DNA from 3 places in the Leptolyngbya sp. CCY15150 genome. Region 1 is predicted to be linked to each of the others. Evidence: predicted binding sites of a transcription regulator. Region 1 holds the regulator's gene; each other region holds the start of a gene.
The links. Region 1 encodes NtcA, which controls nitrogen genes in cyanobacteria. Its sites were predicted from a motif close to TTTGTANNNNNNNNTACAAA; they were not measured.
Positions count from the first base shown of each region.

Region 2: JUJ53_RS14685 (circularly permuted type 2 ATP-grasp protein) is a predicted target of NtcA. The motif match lies at 1,481-1,500, and genes of this name have one in related genera.
Region 3: JUJ53_RS07150 (BMP family ABC transporter substrate-binding protein) is a predicted target of NtcA. The motif match lies at 1,658-1,677, and genes of this name have one in related genera.

Region 1 is NZ_JACSWB010000146.1:32,638-35,916, reverse strand. It holds gene smc (chromosome segregation protein SMC) at 1-945, opposite strand, end outside; gene ntcA (global nitrogen regulator NtcA) at 1,303-1,974, opposite strand; gene fabI (enoyl-ACP reductase FabI) at 2,523-3,279, shown strand, end outside.
Region 2 is NZ_JACSWB010000207.1:138,867-142,145, forward strand. It holds gene fabD (ACP S-malonyltransferase) at 1-251, shown strand, start outside; gene JUJ53_RS14675 (lysophospholipid acyltransferase family protein) at 264-902, shown strand; gene JUJ53_RS14680 (DUF2288 domain-containing protein) at 1,014-1,307, shown strand; gene JUJ53_RS14685 (circularly permuted type 2 ATP-grasp protein) at 1,671-3,134, shown strand; gene JUJ53_RS14690 (alpha-E domain-containing protein) at 3,184-3,279, shown strand, end outside.
Region 3 is NZ_JACSWB010000152.1:16,466-19,744, reverse strand. It holds gene JUJ53_RS07155 (ABC transporter permease) at 1-288, opposite strand, end outside; gene JUJ53_RS07150 (BMP family ABC transporter substrate-binding protein) at 288-1,469, opposite strand; fluoride riboswitch at 1,932-2,036, shown strand; gene JUJ53_RS07145 (cation:proton antiporter) at 2,128-3,279, shown strand, end outside.

The DNA.
Region 1 (3,279 bases):
TTCCACGATGCGAAACTGCTCCTCCCGCTCCTTCACCGCGTCCAGCTTGCCCGTCGCTTGAATAATTTTGCGATCGAACGCAGCCACCCCCGCCAGCTCGTCAATAATCTCGCGGCGTTCCCGAGGGTTCATGGAAATAATGCTGGTGACGTCCCCCTGCAGAACAACGTTGTAGCCTTCGGGATACACGTGGAAGCGGTGCAGGTGGTCGTGAAGCTGGGTGAGGGTACAGGGCTGATCGTTGATGTAGTAGTTAGAGGTGTAGGTGCCCTGGGGCGTCACCCGCAGCTTCCGGGTCACCTTCCATTCCCCCGTCGCCAAAATTTCCTGCAGCAGCGGATCGGGCTCGTCCTCAAAGGCATAGCGATCCGGTTCAGGAGCGGGAGGCGTCTCGGGCGACCCATGTCCATTAAGATCTACCCCATTGAGGTTTACCCCATTGAGACCTGTCTCATTGAGATCTGCCTCATTGAGATCTACCCCATTGGGATCCGATCCATTAAGCTCTGACCCATTGAGATCTGGATCAAGCCCCTGGGCTTCCGGTGCCTCCCCCGTAGACTCATCAGGTGTAGATGCATCAGGTGCCTCCCCTGTAGATGCATCAGGCACTTCATCGGGGGATTCTGGCGGGGATTCTGGCGGGGCAGCGATCGCCCTCGAACCCACAGCATCCTCCGGCTCCATCTGAAACGTCACGGTGACACTAGCTTCCACCGTAGAGCGACTGCGGCTCGAATGATTTTGGTTAACCAAATCGGGCAACCGCTCCGCCCGCATTCCCTTGGAGCCAGACAAACCTAGGGCAAACAGCAGCGCATCCAAAATATTGGATTTTCCCGACCCATTGGGGCCAGAAACAACGGTGAACCCAGGCAGCAACGGGACTGCCGTTGTCCCGCCAAAGGACTTGAAGTGAGAGAGTTCAACCCGCTTAATGAACACTAGGGATTGCCGCGATGCGCTTCAGTACGAATATACTACATCCATGGAGGTGTCGCCCACGGAGGGATCAACAACCGTGCCTCAATCCTAATGCACTGGCTTGATATCCACCTAGGATTGCCGCAACACCCATGGGTGACGTAGTCGCATTATAGGCAATGATTGGAAATTAACGCTAAATGTAGCGTATTGTCTCAAAGGTTACCCCTAGGTTTTGAGCACAACGCCATAATAGGCCCATGGATAAATTCCGAGTTCAGATCCTCGGAAGGCGCAAATTCCCGGTGTCTGCCTGAGGCAGCCCTGGGGTTCGGCACCGGAGATTTGCGCAAACCCATGCCAGGACTAATCCTAGGCTTAAGTAAACTGCTGACTGAGGGCCACGGGATTATGCACCGTAATCCGCTTTTTGTGAATGGAGATCATGCCTTCTTGGCGCAGATCCCCCAGCAGGCGGGTCACAGTCACCCTGGTTGAGCCAATGGCCTCAGCGATCGCTTGGTGAGATAGCTTTAGGTCAATGGTGATGCCTTCTTGACTAGGAACGCCAAAGTCACGGCAGAGAATCAGCAAAAAGCTCACCAACCGCGATCCCATATCCCGATGAGCTAGGGTCTCGATCATCATCTCGGTTTGCAAAATCCGAGACGATAACCCCCGCAGCATAATCATCGAGAGTTCAGGATTTTCGTGAAAGGCTTTTTCAACCTGGTCAATCGGCAGCGACAGCAATTCCACCGGCGTGAAGGCCACAGCATGGTAGAAGCGATCGGAACGATGTCCCGTAATCAGCGACAGTACCCCAAATACACTGTTTTCCCGAAGCAAGGCCACGGTGATTTCTTCGCCCGCTTCATAGACTCGGGAGAGCTTCACCGCTCCACTGAGCAAGAAGTAGACGCGCTCCGCCGGATCTCCTGGAAAAAAGATTGTTTTACCACGTTCAAAGGTCTCGACCATCGGTGGAAATGCACCTCCGCTGATCTGGCGGAATACATTTGCCAACGGCTTGTCTTGCGTTACTACCATAGCCCTCGCCCTACCCAATCCCTTAAAGAGTTCTTGTTCACTGTTCGAGCAAGTCGCCTCAGCACATGTGCGAATCGGCTAAACCAGATTTTGCAACTAAACTCTGACGTTACATCACTAAAACTTAACTTATGGGTGCTTTTTTGTGCTCCATGCTACATATTTTTTGAGTCTTTGATAAAGAAGATGTTGAGTTTAGCAAATGAGCACGGGCGATCGCTAGGAATGGCGAGGCTTAGCACCCCCTAGGTATTAGCTTATACACCACCCATAGCGCTTGTAGATATCTTCACACCACACCGGTATCCTGTTGTCTCTACCCCAAGGTTGTTAACCCTTCACCAAGCAATTCTTGAGGTTGTCCTCTATCTTTGTGTCCCCATTTTTCAGTATTCTCCTAATGGCGATCGCATCCAGCCCGTTCCTCAGTTTGGGCCAAGCAAACTAACGTTATCCGGTGACTTGGGAGCAGCATTGCGAAATCCTTGGCTGCCTCTCCCATACCTGCGATCGCCACCTGGAATCTTTAACGCTGTGAATCAACTGTCATGCTGAACCTGACCGGAAAAAATGCCCTCGTAACCGGCATTGCCAACAATCGTTCCATTGCCTGGGGCATCGCTCAGCAACTGCATCAAGCGGGTGCAAACCTCGGCATCACCTACCTCCCAGACGATAAGGGTCGGATGGAAACCAAGGTGGCTGAGTTAGTTGAACCCCTACAACCCAGCTTATTCCTGCCCTGTAACGTCCAAGATGACGAACAAATCGAGACGCTGTTTCAAACGGTGCAAGAGCAATGGGGCAAGATCGACATTTTGATCCACTGCCTGGCGTTTGCCCGACGCGATGACCTCACCGGCAACTTTAGCCAAACCTCCCGCCCAGGGTTCACCACGGCGCTGGATATTAGCACCTACTCCTTGGTCAAGCTTAGCCAAGGGGCAGCGGCGCTGATGAGCGAGGGGGGTAGCATCGTCACCCTCACCTACCTCGGGGGCGTCAAGGTGATACCCAACTATAATGTAATGGGGGTAGCCAAGGCGGCCCTAGAGATGAGCGTACGCTACCTGGCAGCAGAGCTGGGCCCTCAAAATATTCGGGTGAATGCTATTTCAGCCGGCCCCATTCGCACCCTGGCTTCGTCAGCGATCGGCGGCATCCTCGACATGATCCACCACGTGGAAGAAGTCGCGCCACTACGACGCACCGTCACCCAAACCGAAGTAGGCAACACGGCTGCATTTCTCTGTAGTGACCTATCCAGCGGCATGACAGGGCAAGTGCTCTACGTGGATGCGGGCT
Region 2 (3,279 bases), on a different contig from region 1:
CCACGGTGCCAGTGTTGTCGAACGTAGACCCCACACCGACGGTGGAGGGCGCAGTGCTCAAGGATCGCCTGATTCGGCAAATGACCGGATCGGTGCGCTGGCGAGAAATTTCCCTGCAATTACCAGACGAAGGCATTGAGCGCGTGGTGGAAGTGGGCCCCGGCAAGGTGTTGACTGGCCTGATCAAACGCACCTGCTCGGGCATTGCCCTTGAAAATGTCAGCTCCTTGGCAGATTTGGCAGCCGAGTAGGAGACAGCCACCATGAGTCGCGATCGCGAACCCTTTGCCAGTCTGTTGCTCTATCACCTCTTTAAGTGGTCGGTGGTGAGCCCCATGCTGCACCTCTACTTTCGCGGTCGCATCTACGGAGCCGACCAAGTGCCCATGCATGGGCCGCTGATTGTGGTCACCAACCATGCCAGCGACTTTGATCCGCCCATTGTGTCCAACTGCGTAGGTCGCCCCGTTTCCTTCATGGCCAAGCAAGAGCTGTTTCGGGTGCCGGTGCTGCGCCAGGCCATTCGCCTCTATGGAGCCTATCCGGTCAAACGGGGAGCCGCGGATCGCAGTGCCATTCGCGCCGCCCTACAGCAGCTTGAGCAAGGCTGGAGCGTGGGCATTTTCCTCCAGGGCACCCGCACCCCCGACGCCCGCATTCCCTCCCCCAAGCTCGGAGCGGCTCTGATTGCGGCCCATGCTCAAGTGCCGCTGCTGCCCGTGAGCCTCTGGGGCACCCAGGCGATTCTCAGGAAGAAACATCCCCTTCCCCGCCCTGTGCCGGTGACCGTGAGGATTGGCGAGTTGATTTCTCCACCCACCTCCACCCGCCGCGAGGAGCTGCAGGCTATTACCCAGCAATGTACCAACGCTATCCACGATCTCCACGATCGCGGCCGTTAGCCACAGGATCAAACCGCCCCGATCGCCCCCAGCCAGGCGATCGCCCCTAGGAACAAACCGCGATAGACTAAAATCCTGCTGAACCAGCAAGCTGTTAGACCCACTGAACCTATGCAAGATTTACGCGTCCAACTCACCGAAACCCTAGACGAAGCCGAATGGGATTGGCTGGTGCCCCATGTGCATCGCGATGCCATTGTAATCGTCGGCAGTGGTCTTGATCTGGTCGATGTGGGGATGGCGATCGCCAATGACCAAGTGCAACTGGTGCAGCGCTGGATTAGTGAGCAGATGATTGGCAAGCCGACGGTGGAGCAACTGGCCGACTGGGAGCGCGATCGCTCTCGCCGATTTACCACCCTGATCGTGCAGCCCTACGTCTTAGTCCAAGAACAGTCCACCTAGCTTCCACCTAACTCCGAGGTTAAGTTTTTATTAACCCATTTTTGGAGATCTGGGTATCTACCAGGGCGATCGCCGTTCGCGATTGGCCCGCATATTCTAGAACTCATAAGGGCAGTAATCCTAGACAGGGCAAAGGTTATGGGACTTTATCGTTCCATTACAGACCCGAGCACTTCGTATCCCTTGTTACAGCCAAGCCTCTACCTCAGCCTCTATTGAATAGATGGATACTAAATCACATCGGACTTGCGCGCTTACCTCAAGGCATCCAACCTTGGTGTTTTCTGAGGCTTGTTCCTCGGGTTCAAAACAGCGGCGTAAGTTCTTTGACCGTAATCGATTGGGGACTAAACCGTGCAGGCTGTGCAGTTTGATCAATACGATCCAGGGGATTTCTACGACGAGCTATTTGCCGCCAAAGGGCAGCCTCGGGATGAGGCCAAGCTGCTGATTGAGCGATTGCGATCGCTCTCCATGCAGGAAATTCAGCAGCGGCAGAAAGTGGCGCAAAACACCCTCTTCAAAATGGGGGTGACCTTCAATGTGTATAGCGATGACCAGGGAACAGAGCGCATCTGGCCCTTTGATATCATTCCCAGGATTGTCGCGGCCCAGGAATGGGCAGAGCTAGAAAAAGGGCTGAAACAGCGCATCACCGCTCTTAATCTCTTTTTAGATGACATCTACGGCGATCAAAAGATCATCAAAGATGGCATTATTCCCGGCGAGTTGATCGAGTCGGCCACCGGCTTTCTCAAACCCTGTATGGGCTTGAAGCCACCCCAAGGCATTTGGTGCCACATCACCGGCACCGACCTGGTGCGCGATCGCGATGGCCGCTGGTATGTGCTAGAAGATAACCTGCGCTGCCCCTCGGGCGTGTCCTACGTTCTGGAAAATCGCCGGGTGATGAAGAGCACCTTTCCCCAAGTGTTCAGCACCCTCAACATTCAGCCCGTAGACAACTATGCCAGCAAACTCCTAGAGACCTTGCTCAACCTAGCGCCCTCCGGGCTACCTGGCCCCACCGTTGTGTTGCTCACGCCAGGGGTCTACAACTCTGCCTACTTTGAACATTCCTTCCTGGCCCAGCAAATGGGTGTGGAGCTGGTGCAGGGTCAGGATCTGGTCGTCGCCGACGGCTACCTGAAGATGAAAACCACCAAGGGACTGAAACGCGTTGATGTGGTCTACCGCCGCATTGATGACGAGTTCATTGATCCCCTCGCCTTTCGCTCCGATTCGATGCTGGGTGTTCCAGGGCTGATGGAGGTCTATCGAGCTGGTCGGGTGGCGATCGCCAATGCCCCCGGCACCGGGGTTGCCGACGATAAGGTGATCTACGCCTACGTGCCCGAGATGATTCGCTACTACCTCGGCGAAGAGCAACTGCTGGCCAATGTGCCCACCTACCTCTGCTGGGAACCCAGTCAGCAGCAGTATGTGCTGGACAATCTCGACAAGCTGGTGGTGAAAGCGGCGGATGAATCCGGCGGCTATGGCATGTTAGTTGGCCCCCATGCCACCGAGGCAGAACGGGTTGACTTTGCTGGACGCATTGCCGCCAATCCGCGCAAATATATCGCCCAACCCACCCTCTGTCTCTCACGGGTGCCCACCCTGCTAGACGATGACGTCTGCGGTTGCCACGTGGATCTTCGGCCCTATATCCTCAACGGCAAAGACATTCACGTGAGCCCCGGCGGCTTGACCCGCGTCGCCCTGAGACGCGGATCCCTGGTGGTCAATTCATCCCAGGGTGGCGGCAGTAAAGACACCTGGGTGATTGCAGACCAGGACGAGAGTCAAAGCCAACGCCAAGACTAGCCCCGCCCCAGAGCGATCGCCCCCCGTTAACCTACCTTTCTAACGTTCTATGCTGAGTCGCGTCGCTGATTCCATCTATTGGCTCAACCGCTATGTTGAGCGAGCCGAAAATGTCGCTCGGTTTATCGACGTCAACCTGAATCTG
Region 3 (3,279 bases), on a different contig from region 1:
TCCCACACCGCCTACCACCAGCGCTCCCTCGTTGCCAATAATCACCAGCCCCAGCCGGGCCGGCAGAGCCGTACAAAGAGCGCTTAACATCAGGGGCGACGCCAAAATCAACGTACCTTGGATGCGACTAGAACTCCCGAAGGCGGCGGTATAAATCGATCCATAGACACCAAAAGGATTGGCCCCAGCGATCGCACAAAATAACCCAAACAGAGCTAGGGCAACAGCGATCGCCCCTGCCGAAATCACCAACGGTTCACTTTTTCGCAACCAAGGTGTGTCTTTCATTAGCTGCCCACCGATCCTTCAACGCCTTCGATCAACCAGTCCATGCTTTCCAGTTCCACAGACTTTTGCTCTAGCTTTTGCCCTGCCGCCACGCGCACCGTGCCGGTGTTGTCCTTGATCTCTCCTTCATAGAGCACCAGTTCTCCAGCGATGATCTGGTCTCGGGCTGCATCCGCTGCAGTCTTGGCTTCCTCAGACACCGCCGCCCCATAGGGAGAGAGCTTACAGAAACTATCCGCCAAGCCACCCCGCACAAGGTGATCAATCTCCCCGTTCATCAGGCTCTTGCCTTCTAGGAACATCTGGGCATACTGGGTATAGATACTCGTCCAGTCCCACTCTGCGCCCGTGAGATAGCCGGTGGGTGCTAGGTCGGCTTGGTTGGCATGGTAGCCCACCGTGAACATACCGCGCCGTTCCGCCGTTTCAATCACCACCTTAGGACTGTCCACATGGCAGGTGACGACATCAATGCCTTGGTCTGCCATGCTGTTGGTGGCTTCCGCTTCCTTCACCGGCAGGGCCCAATCTCCCGTGAAAATGACCTGGGTGGTGATGTCAGGGTTCACCGAACGAGCAGCTTTGGTGAAGCTGTTGATGTTGCGCAACACTTGGGGAATGGGTTTAGCTGCCACAAAGCCCAGCTTGCCAGACTTGGTCATATGCCCAGCCACGATACCCGCCACATACTGGGCTTCGTCAATGTAGCCAAAGTAGCTGCCCACGTTCTCAGGGTGGACGCCCTCTTCATACAGCCCACCCGCATGGAGGAACTGCACCTCTGGAAATTCTGCAGCAAGTTGGAGAATGTGGGGATCAAAGTAGCCAAACGACGTAGGAAATAGAGCTATGGCTCCATCCAGCTCGATCATGCTACGCATGGTTTCCTGCACGGCGGCTGTTTCTGGCACGCTAGCTTCTTCGACGATCCGCACGCCAGGAATGCTGGAGATACCAGCAGCTCCTTCTGCATGGGCTTGGTTATACCCATAGTCATCTCTGGGGCCCACGTAGATAAATCCAATGACAATCTCCTCACCGCCAGCAGCAGCTTCACCACCGCCAGCACCGCTGGGGCTACAGCCGGTACCCAACTTAGCCGTGACGCCAAACGCGGTCGTTGCGAGCAAGCCACGCAAAACTTGACGACGAGACAGCGACAGTATTCTTCGATTGTGCACAGCGTTACTCTCTAAAATGCGAATGATGGAACAAATTATAGTCGTCCGGCCATCGTAGTTCGGTGAAAAGCAGGTTAGCTCCTGACTCAACATTCGGAATCTACGATTGATGGAGGATACACGAGGGGGGCAGTGACCGTAAAAATTCGTAGGAATAGCACCCACGCTACCGATTGCGTAAACGCAAAAAAGTATTCTCAGATACCAAGCTTTGGTTTCCCCCCAAGTTTCTCGATCAGGATGGAGAAATTCTTTCGACAGAGTCCAGGCACTACCCTCTCTGATCAAGGGAGCATGGTGATTTTAGGAACCATTGACGAAGGGTTTTAGGAGGCTAGGTCTAGGGCATCACTAGGGCATCACTAGGGCATCAGCAAAGGTTTCTGGGGGAGCATGGTCGGGATAGCTGGACATATCCTTCTAGATTGACCCTTTTCTGAGGCCAACGAACCATGGTATAAAAAGTGCGATGGCGATGGAGCTCGCCGAAACCGCCCCGCGCTCATACCGGTCATGATAAATCTGCCGGTTTAAGCGATCGAGATGGCTGATAGCTCCTACTCTTCCGGCTTGGGGCGGAACTGTAGGGCTATGGCGATCGCTTCCTTAGTTTTTCCACCACAAGCCACGTTTCTCTACTCAACTTCAACGTGGCGCTATGTTAGCAAGTATGGTTTGGATTTTGTTGATGGGCTTCTTCGCGGGGCAGCTAGCCCGGCGACTGCAGGCTCCAGCCTTGGTTGGCATGGTGGTAGCGGGCATATTTCTAGGGCCGCAGGTGGGGCATGTCCTCAGTGATGAGGTGCTTGGCTCTGCGGATGCCTTGCGCACCATTGCCGTCATGGTGATTCTGATGAAAGCCGGTCTGGGATTGGATCGTGAGAAACTAGCTCAGCAGGGAACGGTGGCCCTGCGCTTAGGGTTTCTGCCGGCGAGTTGTGAAGCGATCGCGGTCATGCTGGCGGCGATCTGGTTGTTTCAGTTTGACGTAGCCACCGGACTGCTGCTGGGCTGCATCCTGGGAGCGGAATCGCCTGCGGTGATTGTACCGGCCATGCTGCGGCTTAAAAGCCTAGGCTGGGGTGTACACAAGGGCATTCCCGACGCTATTTTAACCGGCAGCGCGCTCTCAGATGTCTTATTGCTGCTGGTGTTTAGCCTCCTGCTGGCATTTCTCGCCCAGGGAGATGCGATTCTTACCCTGCCCGGTGGATTCACGGTCAATGCCATCTACCTACTGCCGCTGCAGGTGGTCATCCAGGTTGGGTTGGGGGTGCTCCTAGGCTGGATCACGGCCCGTCTTCTGGTGGCAGTGTTAGCTCAGCAAAACTGGACACAAAACGCGGTGCAGGATTCCCTAGTGGCGGCCAGCATTGCCCTGCTGTTGGTGATTGTGGCGGTGGCGGTACCGATCTTTTCTGGCTACCTGGCGGTCATGGCCACAGGATTTTTCTTAATTGAGCTGGATGCGCCCCTAGCTCGGCGACTACGTGGTGGCTTTAATAGCCTCTGGGCGATCGCTGAGATTATCTTATTTGTATTGCTAGGAGCCAGCATTCAGCTTGATGTACTAGGCGATACGTTGTTGACGGGACTCTTAGTCTTAGCTATTGGCACCCTGGTAGGGCGATCGCTAGGCTGGTACTTATCTACCCTTGGCAGTAATTGGACAGTTCGAGAACGTCTATTCCTGCTGCCCAGCAACTCTGCTAAGGCCACGGTACAGGCAGCGATCGGAGCGATTCCCTTAGCCCAGGGTATTGCCGGCGGAGAAACAATCTTGGCGATCGCTGCCCTATCTATCCTGATC